Regions from separate parts of the Streptomyces rubrogriseus genome, predicted to be linked through region 1. Evidence: riboswitches for the same ligand, from Rfam matches in the RefSeq annotation. Region 1 holds a riboswitch; each other region holds the start of a gene.

Region 1 (6,433 bases):
GATGATGTCGTTGCCGCCCGCCGCGAACGAGACGAGGTCGGGCGCGAGTCCGACGACCCGCGGGACCTGTTCCGCCACGATCTGGTCGAGGAGCCTGCCGCGCACGGCGAGGTTCGTGTACGTGAAGTCGCCCTCGGGGCGCCGGTCCGCGAGCAGTACGGCGAGCCGGTCGGCCCAGCCGACGAACGCCCCGTCGGGGCCGGGGTCGCCGACGCCCTCGGTGAAGCTGTCCCCCACCGCCACGTACGACCCGATCACTGCTCTGCTGTCACTCTTCGAATCGTCTGCCACATCGGCCCATGATTCACCTTGGAATGTGACCTACGCGACCGTAGGAAGGGATTGACGGGCGGTGAGAAAGGCCACGCCTAAAGTATTCGTCAATTCCGGAATACGGCGAGGGCCCTGCACGGCGCCTGCACCGGGGTCCGGACACGCCGAAGGCCGGACCCGGGGATCGGGGTCCGGCCTCCGGTGCGCGGGGGCCGCGCGGAACCGGTCGTCAGACGGAGACGCCGTGCGAGCGCAGGAACGCCAGCGGGTCGATGTCCGAGCCGTAGTCCGGCGTGGTGCGGATCTCGAAGTGCAGGTGCGGGCCGGTCACGTTGCCGGTGGCGCCCGAGAGGCCGACCTGCTGACCCGCCGTCACCGACTGACCGGCGGAGACGGAGAGCGAGGAGAGGTGGGCGTACTGGGCGTAGTGGCCGTCGGCGAGCTGGATGACGACCTGGTTGCCGTACGCGCCGCCCCAGCCGGCCGAGACGACGGTGCCCGCGCCGACGGCCTTGAGGGAGGTGCCGGTCGGGACGACGAAGTCGGTGCCGGTGTGGTAGCCGCTGGACCACATGCTGCCGGACTGGTGGTACGGGGTGCCGACGGTGCCGCCCGCGACGGGGGAGGTGTAGCCGCTGGTGGTGCCCGTGGACTGGCTGCCGGAGTCCGAGGAGGAGGCCTTCTCGACGTCCGTCGACTTCTGGGCCGGCTTCGCGGCGGGCTTCGCGGCAGGCTTCTCGGCGGACTTCTGCGCGGGCTTCTCGGACTGCGCGGAGGACGGCGCCGACGACTTGGCGGCCTGGCCGCCGATCGACAGCTTGAGGCCGGGGTGGATCAGCGACGGGTCGGAACCGACGGCCTCGCGGTTGTCCGCGTAGAGCTTCTTCCAGCCGCCGTCGACGTCCTGCTCGTCGGCGATCTTCGAGAGGTAGTCGCCGCTCTTCACCGTGTAGGTGTGCGAGTCGGAGTTCTTCTCGGCGGCGGCCTTCTTGGCCGACGCCGGAACGGAGTGCACGGCCTGCTCGGAAACGGAGTGCGCGGGAGCGGCGTTGGCGGCGGCGGCACCCATCAGCGGGAGCGCGAGCGCGGCGCCACCGGTCCCGGCGACGGCGATGGTGCGGGTCAGGCGCATGGCCCTGGTACGGCGGTGCTTACCCTTCGCGGGCATGGCGAATTCCTCTCCGGCGCCTGCGAGGTGAGCTGTCGGGTGCGGGCTGGAGATGCCCGGCCGCGCCGAAACGCGGCTTTACCCCAAGCCGTTCCGGGAACCGGAACAGGCAGTTCTACCTGTGGGTCCCCCGCTCCTGCCGTGTACGGGTGGTCGATGAGTGCGGGCTCCGGTCGGCGGCAGGATTAGGCGTCCGTCCGGATCGGTGGTGAACGTAAGGGACCAAGACGCACAGGGACAAGCGAAGGGTTCCCCCGGCAGGTGTTCCGATTGATCCTTTACGGGAATGTCCGGTAACCCTGCGTCGATTTCCGCGGCACGCTTTTGCTTAAAGCCCCTTGAGAAACAGTTGAATTACGTGAACATGACGGGCAACGCACGGTCACGGATATGACGCTGCTCACGCGCCCCTCATTCACCCTCCGCCATTTCAGGGCCAGTTGTAATTAAGATACCAATTCGGACAGAAGGGCCTTATCGGCCCGGAATATCCCTCGGGGCGCCATTTCGCGTCCGGGTGATGCCGTATCGTCGGGTGGAGCCCGCCGGCGAGCAGCGGCGGCGGGGCGGAGTGGGAGGAGCCCCCGTGACGCAGCAGGTCCCGTCGACCGAACCCGAGCTGACCGGTGTGCGCAACTTCCGGGACGTGGGCGGCCTGCCCACCGTGGACGGGCGGCGGGTGCGGCAGGGGGTGCTGTTCCGCAGCGGTCACCTGGCTCACGCCACCGGGGAGGACGCCGCGTTCCTGGCCTCGCTGGGCCTGCACACGATCTTCGACTTCCGCAACGCGGCCGACCAGAAGCTCGAGGGCCCGGACGTCGAGCTGCCGGGCGTGCGCAATGTGAACCTGCCGCTGAGCGACCCGGCCGACGGCGCCGAGTTCTGGAAGATGGTCCGTGACGGCGACCTCGACCAGCTGCGCGAGATCCTGGCCGACGGCAAGGCCGCGGACCGGATGATCGGCTCCTACCGCGCGATCGTCACGGAGCGCACCGCGGAGCACTCCCGCATCCTGCACGCGCTCGCCGAGGACAGCGTCCCGGCCCTGATGCACTGCGCCGCCGGAAAGGACCGCGCGGGCCTGTCGATCGCCGTCACGCTGCTCGCCCTCGGTGTCGAGCGCGAGGCCGTCGTCGAGGACTACCTGAAGTCGAATGCCGCGCACCGCCGCTACAAGGTGCGCCGCAGCGGTTCCGCGGCCTCGGCCTACTCCCCCGAGGTCATGGAGCTGCTCAGCCCCCTGTTCGACGCGCGCGCCGAGTACCTGGCGGCGGCCTTCGAGACCGTCGAGGAGACGTGGGGCGGCGTCGACGCCTACCTGGAGCAGGGCCTGCGGCTCACTCCCGCGACCCGGGAGCGGCTGCGCGAGCGGATGCTGGACTGAGCCACCCGCCCGCGGCCGGCGCTACTTGGCGCCCACCTCGAACAGCAGGTAGAGGAAGCCGCCGAAGACGTGCCCCAGGGCGATGTAGACGATCAGCCGCACCCACAGGGCGCGCGGGAACTTCTCCTGCATGGTGCTCATGGCGTCTCTCCAGGGGTCGGGCCGAGGCACGGGGCGGCCGTCGGGCTCTGCAGCAGGGTGTGGACGAACAGCAGCTCGACCCCGTCGGGGTCCTGCGCGGCGATCCGGTGCGGGGTCATCGAGTCGAAGTGGGCGCTGTCCCCCGCGGTGAGCCGGTGCTCGGTGTCCCCGAGGCGCAGTCGCAGCCGGCCCCGCAGGACGTGCAGCCACTCCTCGCCGGGGTGCACCCGCACGACGTCGCCCTGGGAGCCGTACGGAACCTGGACGCGCAGGGCCTGCATGCCGCGGCCCGGCGCTCCGGCCCGCCAGTACGTCCAGCCGCCCGCGGCGGTGGGTTCCATGTCGGCGGCCCGCACTACGGCATCCCGGTCCGCGGCCGCCTCGCCCAGCAGCTCGGCGACGGTCGTACCGTAGACCCGGGCGAGGGAGAGCAGCATCGGCAGCGAGGGCTGGCGCTGCCCGGTCTCCAGGCGGGAGAGGTGGGCGGGCGAGAGCCCCGCGGCGCGGGCCGCGGCCTCCAATGTGAGGACGGCCCGCCGCCGCAGCTCACGCAGCTGGGGCGCGACGGCGGCGACCGACCCCTCGGCGGGGCCGGTCTCGGAGGAACTCATGCCTCCATTCAGCCCGAAACTTGCCCGTCAGGCAAATTCCTTGCCTCAGAGGCAAAAACACCGGAGGCTGCGCTCAACGGTTGGCCACCGCCTGCTTGACCAGGGTCTTCCCGAAGTCCCACATCAGGCCACCGCCATTGTGCGCGTCCTCCATCACCTCCGTGAAGGCGTCGACGAACCGGTCGGCGTCGGCGGTGTCGACGATCAGCGGCGGGATCAGTTTGATCACCTCCAGGTGGTCGCCGGACACCTGGGTCAGGATCCGGTGCCGTTGCAGCAGCGGCACGACCACCATCTGCGCGAACAGTCCCTTCCGCGCGGCCTGCAGCATCGTCCAGCGGCTGCGCAGCTTCAGGGACCTCGGACGGCCGAACTCGATGCCGATCATCAGTCCGCGGCCCCGGACGTCGGCGAGCAGCTCGTAGCGGTCCACCAGCTCCGCGAGCCGGGACTTCAGCCGCTCCCCCACCGCGGCGGCGTTCGCGACGATCTCCTCGTTCTCCATCACCGACAGCACCGCGAGCCCGGCGGCCATGGCCTGTGCGTTGGACCCGAAGCTCGCCGAGTGGACCTGCACGCGGTCCATCGAGGAGTACACCTTCTGGAAGATCCAGTCCTTGCCCAGGGTGGCCCCCACCGGGACGTAACCGCCGGACAGCGCCTTGGCCACGCAGACCAGGTCGGGCTCCACCCCGTCCGAGTGCTGGTAGGCGTAGAACTTGCCGGTCCGGCCGAGGCCGGTCTGCACCTCGTCGGCGATCAGCAGCGCCTTGTGCCGGTGCAGCAGCTCCTGCGCGGCGAGCAGGTAGCCGGGCGGGGCCTCGTGCACGCCCTTGCCCTGGACCGGCTCCACGATCAGGGCCGCCACGTCGCCCTTCTTCAGCTCCCGAGCCAGGGCGTCCAGGTCGCCGAGCGGGACGGCGGTGTCGGGCAGCAGGGGTGCGAAGCCCTTGCGGAAGCCGTCCTCGCCGTTGACGGAGAGCGAGCCGGCGGTCAGTCCGTGGAAGGCGTGCGTGCAGTACAGGATCCGCTGTCTGCCGGTCGCGTACCGGGCGAACTTGAGCGCGGTCTCGACGGCCTCGGTGCCGCTGTTGCCGAAGAAGACGCGGTCCAGGTGCGGGCTGTAGGAGAGCAGCTTCTCGGCCAGCAACCCGGGCAGCGGCGGGCAGTCGAAGCGGGTCAGGTCGGCGAGCGAGGCGTCGAGCACGTCGTGCAGCGCCTTGCGGACGACCGGGTGGTGGCGGCCCAGGCCCATCACCGCGAACCCGGCGAGCATGTCCAGGTAGTCGTTGCCGTCCGCGTCCCAGAAGTGCGCGCCCTCGGCACGCTCGTAGACCTTGTCGAAGCCGATGGTGTGCAGCATGCGCGGCAGCTGGTGGTTGAGGTGCTTGGCGTGCAGCTCGTACCGCTCGGCTCCGCGCTCGGCCAAGAGCGCGGCGAGGTCGAACTCCTTGGTCATTCAGTTCTCTCCTTGGGCTGGCATGACGATCCGTCCGTCGCCGGACTGTTCCACTGCCGGTTTCCCGGGCCCCTCCCCGACCGGTTCGGCGAGGGCCAGGCTCGCGGCGATCCGACCGGCGACGTCGACCGGGGTGAGGCCGATGTCCGCGAGCACCTCGGCGCGCTTGGCGTGCGCGAGGAACTGCTCGGGGATGCCGAAGCGGCGCACGGGGACGTCGACCTCGGCGTCGCCGAGCGCCAGTGCCACCGCAGAGCCGACCCCGGCGGCGCGGCTGTTGTCCTCGACGACGGCCACCAGGCGGTGCTCGGCCGCGAGGGGCGCGAGCGCCGGGTCGACGGGCTTGACCCAGCGGGGGTCGACGACGGTGCAGCCGATGCCTCGGGCCTCGAGGAGTTCGGCGGCGCCGAGGCACACGGGTGCCATCACGCCCACCGACACGAGCAGCACCTCGGGCCGGTCCGCGGCGTGCAGGACGTCCAGGCCGCCGATCCGGTCGACGGCGGGTACGGCGGGACCGACGGACTCCTTCGGGAAGCGCAGCAGCGTCGGCGCGTCGTCCACGGCGACCGCCTCGCGCAGCTGGGCGCGCAGCTGGTCGGCGTCGCGCGGGGCGGCGATCCGCAGCCCGGGGACGACCTGGAGGACGGACATGTCCCACATGCCGTTGTGCGAGGCCCCGTCGACACCGGTGACGCCGGCCCGGTCCAGGACGAAGGTGACGCCGCAGCGGTGCAGTGCCACGTCCATCAGGAGCTGGTCGAAGGCGCGGTTGAGGAAGGTGGCGTACACGGCGACGACCGGGTGCAGTCCGCCGGTGGCGAGGCCGGCGGCGGACACCGCGGCGTGCTGCTCGGCGATGCCGACGTCCCAGACCCGGTCGGGGAACCGTTCGGCGAAGGGGGCGAGGCCGACCGGGTGCAGCATGGCCGCGGTGATCGCCACCACGTCCGTGCGCTCCTCGCCGATCCGGACGATCTCCTCACCGAACACGGAGGTCCAGGACGGCCCGCCCGCCGGGCCGAGCGGCTCGCAGGTGAGCGGGTCCATCACGCCGACCGTGTGGAAGTGGTCCTCCTCGTCGCGCAGGGCGGGCTCGTAGCCGCGGCCCTTCTCGGTGAGGCAGTGCACGAGCACCGGGCCGTGGAAGCGCTTCGCGCGGCGCAGCGCCGACTCGACGGCGCCGATGTCGTGCCCGTCGATCGGGCCGAGGTACTTCAGTCCCAGGTCCTCGAAGAGCCCCTGCGGGGCGAAGGCGTCCTTGAAGCCCTTCTTGGCGCCGTGCAGGGCCTCGTAGACGGTGTGCCCCACCACGGGCGTGCGCTGGAGCATGTCCTTGCCCCAGGCCAGGGCGCGCTCGTAGCCGTCGGTGGTGCGCAGGGTCGCGAGGTGGTTGG
Region 2 (6,433 bases), 1.0 Mb from region 1:
TGAGCCGCACGTCGGGGGAGGTGTTGATGATCCCGAAGGCGTTGGGCCCGATGATGCGCATGCCGTACGACCGCGCGTGCCGCACGAGGGCGCGCTGGCGTTCGCGCCCCTCGGGGCCGCTGTCGGCGTATCCGGCGGAGATCACCACCAGGCCCTGCACCCCGTGCTCGCCGCACGCCGTGACGACGTCCGGGACGTGCTCGGCGGGCACGGTGACGACGGCGAGGTCGACGGGCCCGTCGATGTCGCGCACGGAACGGCACGCCGGAACCCCGTCGAGCTCCTTCATGTCCTCGGGGAAGGCCCTGTTCACGGCGTACAGGCGCCCCGTGTAGCCGGCGTCCCGGATGTTGCCGAGGATGCTGCGGCCGACGCCGCCCGGGGTGCGGCCGGCGCCGACGACCGCGACCGAGCCGGGCTGCAGCAGCCGCTGCACGGAACGGGCCTCCGCGCGGTGCTCGCGCGCGTACTGCACGGCCAGCGAGCGGTCGGTGGGTTCGAGATCGAACTCCAGGCGGACCACCCCGTCCTCGAAGCTTCGCTTCTGGGTGTACCCCGCGTCCATGAAGACTTTGATCATCTTGTTGTTGGCGGGCAGCACCTCGGCGGCGAAGCGGCGGATGCCCCGCTCGCGGGCGACGGCGGCGATGTGCTCCAGGAGGGCGGAGGCGACGCCGCGCCCCTGGTGGGCGTCCTGGACGAGGAAGGCGACCTCGGCCTCGTCGGCCGGTGCGGTGGCGGGTGTTCCGCCGGCCCCGATCCGGTCGTAGCGTACGGTGGCGATGAACTCGCCGCCGATGGTGGCCGCGAGTCCCACCCGGTCCACAAAGTCGTGGTGCGTGAAGCGGTGGACGTCCTTGGCGGACAGGCGAGGGTACGGCGCGAAGAAGCGGTAGTACTTCGACTCGTCGGAAACCTGCTCGTAGAAGCTGACCAGGCGCTCGGCGTCATCGACGGTGATGGGGCGGACGCGCGCGGTGCCGCCGTCGCGCAGCACCACGTCGGCTTCCCAGTGGGCGGGGTACTCGTGCCGGTCCGACGAGGTCTGCATGGGCCCCAGAGTACGGCTCGCGTACGACAACGGCGCGGGGCAGTCTGTGGGGGACGGAGGTCCGGACCGAGGCCGCGGTCCGGGACCCGGACGGGGCGGCCCACGTGGTCGTCCCGGCTCGCTTCACGATGTGGGAAACTGGTCTAGACAAGACTGGTCTAGACAACTCCAACGCCTCTGAACACCTGAAGGGCAGCATCACATGGCTGAGCGCCGCGTCAACGTCGGCTGGGCCGAGGGTCTCCACGCCCGCCCCGCCTCCATCTTCGTCCGAGCCGCCACGGCCACAGGCGTCCCGGTGACGATCGCCAAGGCCGACGGGTCCCCCGTCAACGCGGCCTCCATGCTGGCCGTCCTCGGCCTCGGCGCCCAGGGGGGCGAGGAGATCGTCCTCGCGTCCGACGCCGAGGGCGCGGAGGCGGCCCTGGAGCGGCTGGCGAAGCTGGTCGCCGAGGGGCTCGAGGAGCTTCCCGAGACCGTCTGACGGACGGGACAGCAGCACCGAAAGGCCCGCCGGGACCACCGGGCGGGCCTTTCTCCTTTTCCGCTTCCGCTTCTGCCTCTGCTTCTGCTTCTGCTTCTGCTTCTGCTTCTGCTTCTGCACGTTCGGGACGGCAGAAATAGCCGCCGGAATTCCCCCGCTTTTGTATACGGAACCTGTGTTACCGGAGCGGGCTCGCGGTGTTTACGGAATGTTGCGTATTCCTCACACGCTCTGCCGTCGCGCCGCCGGAGGCGAACCGGAGCCGGTACCCGGACGCCGACCGCTCGATGTGCCGGGTCATGAGCGCCCGCGCGCGTTCGGCGTCGCCCCGGGCCACGGCGTCGGCGATCGCCGCGTGCTCCGCCCAGTGCTCCACCGGTCCGACCGGTGCCTCCACGACGTACATCCAGGCGATCTTGTGGCGGAGCTGGGTCAGCAGCGCGGTCAGGGAGGGGCTGTCCGCCGCCCTGGCGAGGGTCTCGTGGAACCAGCCGCCCAGGGAGCGCAGCTCGTCCACGGTGCCCCGCCCGGCCCGTTCCTGCCCCAGCCTGACCAGGCCGCGCAGCACCTTGAGGTGTGCGTCGGTGCGCCGCCGCGCGGCCCGGGAGGCGCCGAGCGGCTCGAGGAGCGTGCGGGTCTCCAGCAGGTCGGCGGCCTCCCGCCGGGTCGGTTCCGCGACGCACGCGCCCGCGTGCCGCCGGGTCACCACGAAGCCCTCCGCCTCCAGCGTGCGCAGGGCCTCGCGGACGGGGACGCGGGAGACGCCGTAACGGCGGGCGAGGATCTCCTCGGTGAGCCGGCTCCCGCGTCCGTGGACGCCGGTCACGATGTCGTCCCGAATCGCCGTGCACACCGAATGTGCCGGAATACGCATGACCGACCTCCGCCTTGATCCCCAGAAACGTCGACGATGGACGCGCTTTCAGCGACTCTAGGCCAATCAAGCCGGCATGGAATACAAAAAGCCCCGACTCGGGAAGCCGGGGCTTTTTCGTCAGACGTTCACTCCGTGGGAGCGGAGATAGGCGACGGGGTCCATGTCCGAGCCGTACTCGGGGCTGGTACGGGCCTCGAAGTGCAGGTGCGGTCCGGTGACGTTGCCGGTGGCACCCGAGACGCCGATCTGCTGGCCGGGCTCGACCGACTGGCCGACCGAGACGCCGATGGACGACAGGTGCCCGTACTGGGTGTACGTGCCGTCGTGCATCCTGATCACGACCTGGTTGCCGTACGCGCCGCCCCAGCCGGCCTCGACGACGGTGCCGACGCCCACGGAGTGCACGGACGTGCCGCTGGAGGCGTGGAAGTCGATGCCGGTGTGGCTGCCGGAGGACCACAGGGAGCTGCCGGCCTGGTAGGCGGTGGAGACGTACGAGGCGGTGATCGGCGCGACGAAGGTGTTGAGGCGCTCGCGCTCCGCCTCCCGCGCGGCGCGCTCCTTGGCCTCGCGCGCCTCCTTGGCCGCCTCGGCCGCCCGCTCGCGGGCCGCCTCGCGGGCGGCGGCGTCCGCGGCCGCCTGCTTCTGGGCGAGGGCCTGGGCGTCGATCTCGTCGGCTATGGAGTCGCCGATGGTGACGACCGGGGTGAGCCCGGTCTGTTCCACCTCGGGCTCGGCGGCCAGCGCCGGAGCCGCGAGGGTGCCGACCACGCCGGTGGTGGCGAGGGCCGCGACACCCGCCGCGCGGGCGGTGGTGCGGTGCACCCGACTGGGACGGCGGTGCTTCCCGGTGGCGCGCGTGAACGCCATGTAGAGGCTTGTCCTTTCCTTCCCTCTCGCCTACCGGGTTAGCTGACGGGTTCGGAGGTGGAAGGTCTCCTACGGACCCCCTCGCGGTGCGCGCGGGCGTCCGATTCACCCCAGGGACTTCGATGGGTCCCCGGCTCCCCTGGCTCGCGCCGTACGGGGACTCGGCGATGACTGTCCGGTGCCGCGGATGCGGCGCACTGCCTGACGAACAGCCCGGACGACGCTAAACGCGGCTGCGTTCAATCCTCAAACGCAACAGGCTTTTTGTAGCGCACGCCACAGGGCAGACGAGCAACCACTCCCCCAATCCGGACAAACGGCGGCCCCGGTGACACACCGGTCACCGGGGCCGCCGCGCGCGCGTGCCGCTACTCGGCCGCCACCACGGTGACTTCGCCGATGCCGAGGGCCTCGACGGGCTCCTTGATCTGCGCCGCGTCGCCGACCAGGACCGTCACGAGACGGTCCACCGGGAAGGCGTTCACGACCGCCGCGGTGGCCTCCACGGTGCCCGTGGCGGCCAGTTGACGGTAGAGCGTGGCCTGGAAGTCGTCGGGCAGGTGCTGCTCGACCTGGTCGGCCAGCGTGCTCGCCACGGCCGCCGCCGTCTCGTACTTCAGCGGCGCCACGCCCACCAGGTTCTGCACGGCCACGTCGCGCTCGGCGTCGGTGAGCCCCTCCGCGGCCAGCTTGCGCAGCACCGTCCACAGGTCCTCCAGGGCGGGACCGGTGTTGGGGGTGTCGACGGATCCGCTGATGGCGAGCATCGCGGCGCCCGTGCCGTCCGGCGCGGAGCGCAGGACCTGGCCGAACGCCCGCACACCGTAGGTGTAGCCCTTCTCCTCGCGCAGGACGCGGTCCAGGCGCGAGGTGAGGGTGCCGCCCAGGCAGTAGGTGCCGAGCACCTGCGCGGGCCACACGCGGTCGTGCCGGTCGGCGCCGGTGCGGCCGATCAGCAGCTGCGTCTGGACGGCGCCGGGACGGTCCACGATGACGACCCGGCCCCGGTCGTCGGCGGTCACCGGGGGCACGGGACGCGGCTCGGCGGCCGAGCCGGTCCAGGCGCCCAGGGTGTCGCCGAGCAACGCGTCCAGGTCGACGCCGGTGAGGTCGCCGACGACCACCGCGGTGGCCGTGGCGGGGCGGACGTGCCGCTCGTAGAAGGCGCGTACGGCCGCCGCGTCGATGGCCTCGACCGTCTCCTCCGTGCCCTGGCGCGGGCGCGACATGCGCGCGTCGGCCGGGAACAGCTCCTTGGAGAGTTCCTTGGCGGCACGCCGGGAGGGGTTGGCCAGCTCGTGCGGGATCTCGTCGAGCCTGTTGCGCACCAGCCGTTCGACCTCGCCGTCCGCGAAGGCGGGCGCCCTGAGGGCGTCGGCGAGCAGGCCGAGTGCCTTGCCGAGGCGCGAGGCGGGCACCTCCAGGCTCAGCCGGACGCCGGGGTGGTCGGCGTGCGCGTCCAGGGTGGCGCCGCAGCGCTCCAGCTCGGCGGCGAAGTCCTCCGCGGAGTGCTTGTCGGTGCCCTCGGAGAAGGCGCGCGCCATGATGGTGGCGACGCCGTCGAGACCGGCCGGCTCGGCGTCCAGGGGGGCGTCGAGGAGCACCTCGACGGCGACGACCTGCTGGCCGGGGCGGTGGCAGCGCAGCACGGTGAGGCCGTTGTCGAGGCTGCCGCGCTCGGGGGCGGGGAACGCCCACGGCTTGGGCTCGCCGGCCTGCGGCTGGGCGTGGAATTCCATGGTGGCGAGCTCGGTCACTTGGCCGCCTCCTCGTTCTCGTCGGTGGCGTCGGTCTCGTCGGCGGGGGCGGTGGGCTCGTAGACGAGCACCGCGCGGTTGTCGGGGCGCAGGCGGGCCTTGGCGACCTCCTGGACCTCCTCCGCGGTCACCTCGAGCACCCGCTGCACGGCGGTGAGGGCGAGCTGCGGGTCGCCGAACAGGACGGCGTACCGGCACAGTTCGTCCGCGCGGCCGGCGACCGTGCCCAGGCGGTCCAGCCACTCGCGCTCGAGCTGGGCCTGGGCGCGCTCCATCTCCTCGGCCGTGGGGCCCTCCTCGGCGAAGCGGGCCAGCTCCTCGTCGATGGCCGTCTCGATGACCGGCACCTCGACGTCGCCGGACGTCTTCACGTCCAGCCAGCCCAGGGAGGGCGCCCCGGCGAGCCGGAGCAGGCCGAACCCGGCGGCGACGGCGGTGCGGTCGCGGCGGACGAGCCGGTTGTACAGGCGGGACGACTCGCCGCCGCCCAGGACGGTCAGGGCCAGGTCGGCCGCGTCGCACGCGCGCGTGCCGTCCTCCGGCAGGCGGTAGGCCGCCATCAGGGCGCGGGCCGGGACCTCCTCCTCGACGACCTCCCGCAGTTCCCCGCCCATGACGTCGGGCAGCGCGCCGTCCCGGGGCGGCTGCTTGCCGTCGTGCGAGGCGATGGAGCCGAAGTACTTCTCGATCCACGCGAGTGTCTGCTCGGGGTCGATGTCGCCGACGACCGAGAGCACCGCGTTGTTCGGCGCGTAGTAGGTGCGGAAGAACGCGCGCGCGTCCTCCAGGGTCGCCGCGTCCAGGTCTGCCATCGAGCCGATCGGCGTGTGGTGGTAGGGGTGGCCCTCCGGGTAGGCGAGGGCGGTCAGCTTCTCGAAGGCGGTGCCGTAGGGGACGTTGTCGTAGCGCTGGCGGCGTTCGTTCTTGACGACGTCCCGCTGGTTCTCCATCGACTCGTCGTCCAGGGCGGCGAGCAGGGAGCCCATGCGGTCGGCCTCCAGCCAGAGGGCGAGCTCCAGCTGGTGGGCGGGCATGGTCTCGAAGTAGTTGGTCCGCTCGAAGCTGGTGGTGCCGTTGAGCGAGCCGCCGGCGCCCTGCACCAGCTCGAAGTGGCCGTTGCCCTTGACCTGGGCGGAGCCCTGGAACATGAGGTGCTCGAAAAGGTGAGCCAGGCCGGTGCGCCCCTTGACCTCGTGGCGCGAGCCGACGTCGTACCAGAGGCACACCGCCGCGACCGGGGTCAGGTGGTCCTCGGAGAGCACCACGCGCAGGCCGTTGGCCAGGCGGTGCTCGGTCGCTGTCAGGCCGCCGGAGCCTGCCTGGGCTGTGGCCGTGTGACCCATGGGCATGTACGTCCCTTCGATCGCGAGATCCTGGTGGAGTCACTGGGTGAA
Region 3 (6,433 bases), 2.4 Mb from region 1:
TGACCTTGGCCCCCTCGGGTGGCGTGAAGTCGAACGTCGACGCGTCCGGCTTGGCGAAGCTGACCTTGGTGAAGCCCACGTCCACGACGGCGGCGCCGCCGCTCGCCGGGGTCAGGGTGAACTTCAGCGGCGTGCCGGTCTCGGCATCCACCGCCACGGTGATCGCACCGACCGTCGATCCGTCCTGCTTGGGCTCGACGACCAGGCGGTAGGCGTCCCGGCCGGCCACCTGCGCGGTACCGCCGACGGTCACGGACGTGGTGTCGTCGACCGCCTTGAGCGCCTGGTCGGCGAAGTCCTTCGGGGTGGCCGGCACGTCCTGGCCCGGCACGTCCTTCTCCGGCCGCCCGGCGCCGTCGGCGGCGGTGGAGTGGTAGACCTCGTTGGACGAGCTGTCGTAGCCCCAGACGTCCTTGCCGTTGTGGATCAGGCTGTACTCGGCGGCGTTCTCCAGCAGGGACAGCTTCTGCCGGTCGGGGCCGTCGGCCGCGACGCGCAGCGTGTGGCTGCCGGACACCAGCTCGGTGAGCTTGGCCGAGGGGTCGGCGGCGGAGCCCTCGCCATCCCCGCCGGAGCCCGGACCTCCGGACATTCCGGACATCAGGCCGCTCTCCAGCCCGCCGAGGTCCGGCAGACCCAGGTCGGTGTTGATGCGCACCGTGCCGGACAGCTGCTGGACGTCCGACTCGGCGATCTTCTCTATGAGCTGCTCCGCCGTGACCTTCGGCAGGTCGGGGTCGCCGGAGTCGGCGAGCGCGGGAACGAGCCCGATCGTCGCGGCCGCCACTCCCATCACCGCGACCGGGACGACGTACCGCGCGGCCTTGCGCCGTCCGGCCCGCAGCTCCTCGCCCTCCCGGGCGGTCGTGTTGTCGTCGGAATCGATCGGTGCCATGTGTGCCCTACCTCCGTCGTCGGCGGCGGCTGTCTCGCGACCTCGCACTCGTTCACCCGTGAGCCGCCATTCTCACCCGAATCGGTGAGGATTGGTGTTTTTCCGTGGTGTCCATCTGACCAAATCGCCGGAGCACAAGCGTCAGACCGCGGGCTCAACTCCGCCTACTCCTGCGGGATGACACGCAGGGGCGCCGACTCCCCCGCCCCGTAGGGGCCGGCGCGGACCGCGCAGGCGGCGACGGACCGCGGAGGGCGGTCAGCCGGCCCGGTGGACCACCGCGTCGCACAGCTCCACCAGCGCGGCCTTCGCGTCGCACTCGCGCAGCGGGGCCAGCGCCGCCCGGGCCTCCTCCGCGTACCGGACGGTGTCCCGGCGGGCCTGCTCCAGCGCGGGGTGGGCACGCAGCAGGCGCAGCGCCTCGGCGTGCCGCGCGTCGTCGCTCAGGTCGGAGTCGAGCAGCTCGCACAGCGCGAGGTCCTCGGCGAGTCCCAGCCGGGCCGCCCGCTCGCGCAGCCGCAGCACGGGCAGGGTGGGGATGCCCTCGCGCAGGTCCGTGCCGGGCGTCTTGCCGGACTCGTCGGAGTCGGAGGCGATGTCCAGGACGTCGTCGGCGAGCTGGAAGGCGACGCCGAGCCGCTCGCCGTACTGGGTGAGGACGTCCACCACCGTCTCGTCGGCGCCGGACATCATCGCGCCGAACCGGCAGGAGACCGCCACCAGGGAGCCCGTCTTGCCGCCCAGCACGTCTAGGTAGTGGTCGACCGGGTCGCGGCCGTCCTGCGGGCCGGCCGTCTCCAGGATCTGACCGGTGACCAGCCGCTCAAAGGCGAGGGCCTGGACGCGGACCGCCTCGGGTCCGAGGTCGGCGAGGATCTGGGAGGCGCGGGCGAACAGGAAGTCGCCGGTGAGGACCGCGACCGAGTTGTCCCAGCGGGTGTTCGCACTGGGCACCCCGCGCCGCACGGCGGCCTCGTCCATCACGTCGTCGTGGTACAGCGTGGCGAGGTGGGTCAGCTCCACGACCACGGCCGAGGGCACGATCCCGGGGGCGTAGGGGTCACCGAACTGGGCCGAGAGCATCACCAGCAGCGGCCGGAACCGTTTCCCGCCGGCCCGCACCAGGTGCTGGGCGGCCTCCGTGATGAACGGCACCTCGCTTTTGGTTGCCTCAAGCAACCCTTCCTCGACAGCAACCAATCCGGCCTGGACATCGGCTTCCAGAGCCTGGTCCCGCACGCTCAGCCCGAACGGCCCGACGACGGTCACGAGGGGTCTCCTGTCTGCTGGTGTCTACTGGCGATTACCTGGTTTGTCGATAGGTCGCTGCCACCACTCAAGTCAGCGTATCCGGTCACGTTTCGATCACCGCTAGCGCCCACCGTTACAGGCTGGTCGGTATCGGATCATTAACGGTATGTTTTTGATCAGGTGATATGAGCAGATTTTGATTGATATCGCCAGAGGGGACGAGCCGGAGCCGGAGGGCGAACGGGCCGGAGCCGCCACCGAAGATCCCATCACTCCTCCCAACGGCCCGCACTTCGAGAACGTCACCCGATCGACACGCCCGCCCCCTCCTTATGCGCCACCCCTCCACCGCCCTCTCCCCTTCCCCGCTTCCCACCCCTCCCCGCCCGACACCCGAAGCCGTCCCCACCCGCGGCCGGTTGGCTCCCAGTTGGGCTTAATGCCCCATTTGCCGTGCTTGTTGAAGCCAGTGAGTTGGCTCACTCCGGACGACCTACAGGCAACCCGGCCGGAACCTGTGCCCTCCCTTTGCCCCGCAAGCCAGTTGGGGATTGGCAGCAGCAAAGGATCAAGAGCCATATAGGCCTCAGACCAAGGTCAACAGGCATGTTGGGTGATTCCTGCACTTGTTCCGGACATGTGCTCTCGCATACGTTCCCGGCCTGTCGGGTGGACGCCGAATCCTGCCACCGCCCGTCGCACAGTCATCCACCCAACAAACTCGCAGGCAGGAGCGGGGGACCCAGGTAAGTCGCCGCACCGGTCACCACCGGAGCGGCTCGGGGTGAAGCCGTACCCGTCAGGGCACGGCCGGGCACCTCCCCGCCCGAACCCGACAGCTCACCTCGTAGGCGTAAGGAGAGGGACACCGCATGTCTGCCAACGGTCAGAACCGTCACGCCCGCACCAGCCGCCTCGCCCGCAAGCTCGCCGTGGCCGGCACCGGTGCCGCGGTGCTCGCGCTGCCGCTCATCGGCGCCACCACCGCTTCCGCGGCCACCCCGGCCGCCGCCACGACCGCCACCACGGCGGCCACGGCCTACCCGGACAACCTCGACGGCTGGATCCGCGAGTCGCTCGACATCATGGCCCAGCACGGCATCCCCGGGACCTACGAGGGCATTCACCGCAACATCATGCGTGAGTCCTCCGGCAACCCGCTCGCCATCAACAACTGGGACATCAACGCCATCAACGGCACCCCGTCCAAGGGCCTGCTCCAGGTGATCGACCCGACCTTCCAGGCGTACCACGTCGAGGGCACCTCCTGGGACCCGTACGACCCGGTCGCCAACATCACCGCCGCCTGCAACTACGCGGCCGACCGCTACGGCTCGATGGACAACGTCTTCAGCGCGTACTGAGCCGTACGCCGCCCGAACCTCGCCTAAGAGGTACCGAAGATCCGCTCGAGGACGACGGCCACGCCGTCGTCCTCGTTCGTCGTGGTGACCTCGTCGGCCACCGCCTTGAGTTCGGGGTGCGCGCCGGCCATGGCCACACCGTGGGCCGCCCACTGGAACATCGGGATGTCGTTGGGCATGTCCCCGAAGGCGATCGTCCGCCGCCGCTCCAGACCCAGGTGCTCGGCGGCCAGCGCCAGACCGGTGGCCTTGGTGATGCCGCAGGGCTGGAGCTCCACCGTGCCGGGCCCCGACATGGTGACCGTCGCGAGGGAACCGACCACCGCGCGAGCCGTCGCCGCCAGTTCGTCGTCGGTCAGCTCGGGGTGGCGCAGCAGCACCTTGCTGATCGGCCTGGACCACAGCTGCGCACGCTGCTCGACGCGCACCGCGGGCAGCGTCGGGTGGGGCATCAGGTAGTCCGGCTCGATGAGTGTCAGCCCGTCGACGCCGTCCTGGTCCACGGCCGCGTGCACCTGGCCCACCTCGGCCTCGATCTTGCCGAGCGCGGTCTCGGCCAGCTCCCGGTCCAGGGTGACCGACCACAGCATCCGGTGCGCGCCGGCGTCGTACACCTGCGCGCCCTGTCCGCACACCGCGAGCCCCGTGCAGCCGAGCCGGTCGAGCAGCGGGCGCACCCGGGGGGCCGGGCGCCCCGTCACCACCAGGTGCCGCGCACCCGCCCCGGCGGCCCGCGCCAGCGCGGCCAGCGACCGGTCGGAGACGGTGTCGTCGCCTCGGAGCAGCGTGCCGTCCAGGTCGGTGGCGACGAGTGAATACGCGGTGCGGTCCATGATCAGAGAATACGGACACCGCACCCGTCCGACTCACCCGTGACCGCTTCCGAGCGAGGGCGTAGCGAGTGCGCTCGAACCCGCACGGCGTTGCACGACGACGCCCGAGGATGTCCGAAACCTGATACATCATCGGCTAAAGCCCGTTCAGGGCCTGTGCACCGGTTGGCGGCGGCATCGCACGCTACCTGCCCGCCGGGTGCTCCCCGTGGTGCCTTCCGCCCCCGAACCCGGACCGGGCGCCGCCGCCTTCGGCGGTACTGCCCAAGAGCGGCACGTCACCCGTAACGTGTGGCCGGACCGCGTGCGTCACGTGACGCACCCCGATCACGTGACACAACGGCACACCCGGCACACCTGACACACCCGGCACACTTGACACACCCAGTACAGCCGCCGTCACGCAACGGCACACACGGCGCGCACGGCGCACATGGCGAGCACGAAAGCGAGGCAGCACCCGATGCCCCCCTTCGATGTCCCCGAGGGCGACCCCTTCGGCCCGCACAACCTTCCGTACGGCGTGTTCTCGATCCCCGGCTCGCTCGACCGGACGGACCGGACGGTGGGCGTCCGGCTGGGCGACCACGTCCTCGACGCGGGGGCGGCGGCCCACGCGCTCGGCTCGCCGTACGCGGCCCTCCTCGCGCAGCCCACCCTCAACCCGCTGCTGGCGGCCGGGCGCACGGCGTGGTCGGACGTGCGGCGCGCGCTGACGGCGTGGGTGACGGTCCCCTCCCACCGCGAGACCCTGGAGCCGTTCTTCCACCCGCTGTCGTCGGTGACCCTGCACCTGCCCTTCGAGGTCGCCGACTACGTCGACTTCTACGCCTCCGAGAACCACGCCCGCAACGTCGGCCAGATCTTCCGCCCCGACGCCGCCGACTCCCTCACCCCGAACTGGAAGCACCTCCCGATCGGCTACCACGGCCGCTCCGGCACGGTCGTCGTCTCGGGCACGGACGTCGTGCGCCCGTCGGGGCAGCGCAAGCCCCCGGCCGACGCCGCACCCGTCTTCGGCCCGTCCGTCCGGCTCGACATCGAGGCGGAGGTCGGCTTCGTCGTGGGTGTGCCGTCCGAACTGGGCAGTCCGGTCGCGCTCGGCGACTTCCGCGAGCACGTCTTCGGGCTCTGCCTGCTCAACGACTGGTCCGCGCGGGACGTCCAGGCCTGGGAGTACGTCCCCCTCGGTCCGTTCCTCGGCAAGTCCTTCACCACGTCGGTGTCGGCGTGGATCACCCCGCTGGACGCGCTGGAGGAGGCCCGGGTGGCGCCGCCCGAGCGCACGCACGAGCTGCTGCCCTACCTGGACGACACGAACACCGACCAGGACGATCCCGGCGGCTACGACCTGCGGATCTCCGTCGCCGTCAACGGCCACGTCGTCTCCGAGCCGCCGTTCTCCACCATGTACTGGACGGCCGCCCAGCAGTTGGCCCACATGACGGTCAACGGAGCCTCGCTGCGCACCGGCGACCTCTACGGCTCGGGCACGGTGAGCGGGCCCACCGAGCGGGAGCGGGGGTCGCTGCTCGAACTGACCTGGAACGGCCGCGACCCGCTGGAACTCCCCGACGGCAAGCGGACGTTCCTGGAGGACGGCGACGTGGTGACCCTGTCGGCCTGGGCCCCGGGCCCGGACGGTGTCCGGGTGGGGCTGGGAGAGGTGACCGGGCGAGTGGTCGGCCGGGGGGTCGGGCAGGGCGTCTGACGGTACGCGCGCGACGCCACGGCCGAGGGGGTGCGGGGCCTGTACGCCCGAGGCCCCTACGCCCGAGGTCTGTACGCTCAACGTCCGTACGCCCTCAGTCCGTAAGCCCGAGGTCCGTACGCCCGCGGTCCGTACGCCCAGGTTCTGGAATCGGTGTCCGCCGACACCTGACTCGCACCGCCCGGCCCCGTCATACTGGCGTCGGGCGGTGTGCGCGCGCACGGCCCGGCCCAGCACCACCCCTGTACGGCCAGCACCACCCCTTGTACGGCCAGCACCACCCATGTACGGCCAGATCCGCCCATCCTTCGACCAGGATCCGGAGCCAGTGGCATGACCGTCTGCCTGCTCCTGCTGTTCGTCGTCGCCGTGACCGCCG

The links. A riboswitch is a leader RNA that binds a small molecule or an ion and turns the genes downstream of it on or off. The one in region 1 is predicted to bind cyclic di-AMP.
Region 2: another riboswitch for cyclic di-AMP. It lies ahead of Sru02f_RS28810 (M23 family metallopeptidase); the one in region 1 lies ahead of Sru02f_RS24565 (M23 family metallopeptidase).
Region 3: another riboswitch for cyclic di-AMP. It lies ahead of Sru02f_RS34750 (transglycosylase SLT domain-containing protein); the one in region 1 lies ahead of Sru02f_RS24565 (M23 family metallopeptidase).

The regions. Positions count from the first base shown of each region.
Region 1 covers NZ_CP116256.1:5,360,748-5,367,180, forward strand. The annotation lists gene Sru02f_RS24560 (SGNH/GDSL hydrolase family protein) at 1-258, opposite strand, end outside; gene Sru02f_RS24565 (M23 family metallopeptidase) at 503-1,441, opposite strand; cyclic di-AMP (ydaO/yuaA leader) riboswitch at 1,444-1,603, opposite strand; gene Sru02f_RS24570 (tyrosine-protein phosphatase) at 2,028-2,825, shown strand; gene Sru02f_RS24575 (DUF6126 family protein) at 2,847-2,966, opposite strand; gene Sru02f_RS24580 (helix-turn-helix domain-containing protein) at 2,963-3,577, opposite strand; gene Sru02f_RS24585 (aspartate aminotransferase family protein) at 3,651-5,036, opposite strand; gene dxs (1-deoxy-D-xylulose-5-phosphate synthase) at 5,037-6,433, opposite strand, start outside.
Region 2 covers NZ_CP116256.1:6,405,713-6,412,145, forward strand. The annotation lists gene Sru02f_RS28795 (bifunctional acetate--CoA ligase family protein/GNAT family N-acetyltransferase) at 1-1,051, opposite strand, end outside; gene Sru02f_RS28800 (HPr family phosphocarrier protein) at 1,254-1,535, shown strand; gene Sru02f_RS28805 (GntR family transcriptional regulator) at 1,714-2,409, opposite strand; gene Sru02f_RS28810 (M23 family metallopeptidase) at 2,530-3,282, opposite strand; cyclic di-AMP (ydaO/yuaA leader) riboswitch at 3,295-3,459, opposite strand; gene Sru02f_RS28815 (M16 family metallopeptidase) at 3,651-5,039, opposite strand; gene Sru02f_RS28820 (M16 family metallopeptidase) at 5,036-6,388, opposite strand.
Region 3 covers NZ_CP116256.1:7,726,215-7,732,647, forward strand. The annotation lists gene Sru02f_RS34740 (LolA family protein) at 1-895, opposite strand, end outside; gene Sru02f_RS34745 (polyprenyl synthetase family protein) at 1,154-2,164, opposite strand; cyclic di-AMP (ydaO/yuaA leader) riboswitch at 2,846-3,014, shown strand; gene Sru02f_RS34750 (transglycosylase SLT domain-containing protein) at 3,019-3,510, shown strand; gene Sru02f_RS34755 (HAD family hydrolase) at 3,534-4,343, opposite strand; gene fahA (fumarylacetoacetase) at 4,807-6,054, shown strand; gene Sru02f_RS34765 (M56 family metallopeptidase) at 6,388-6,433, shown strand, end outside.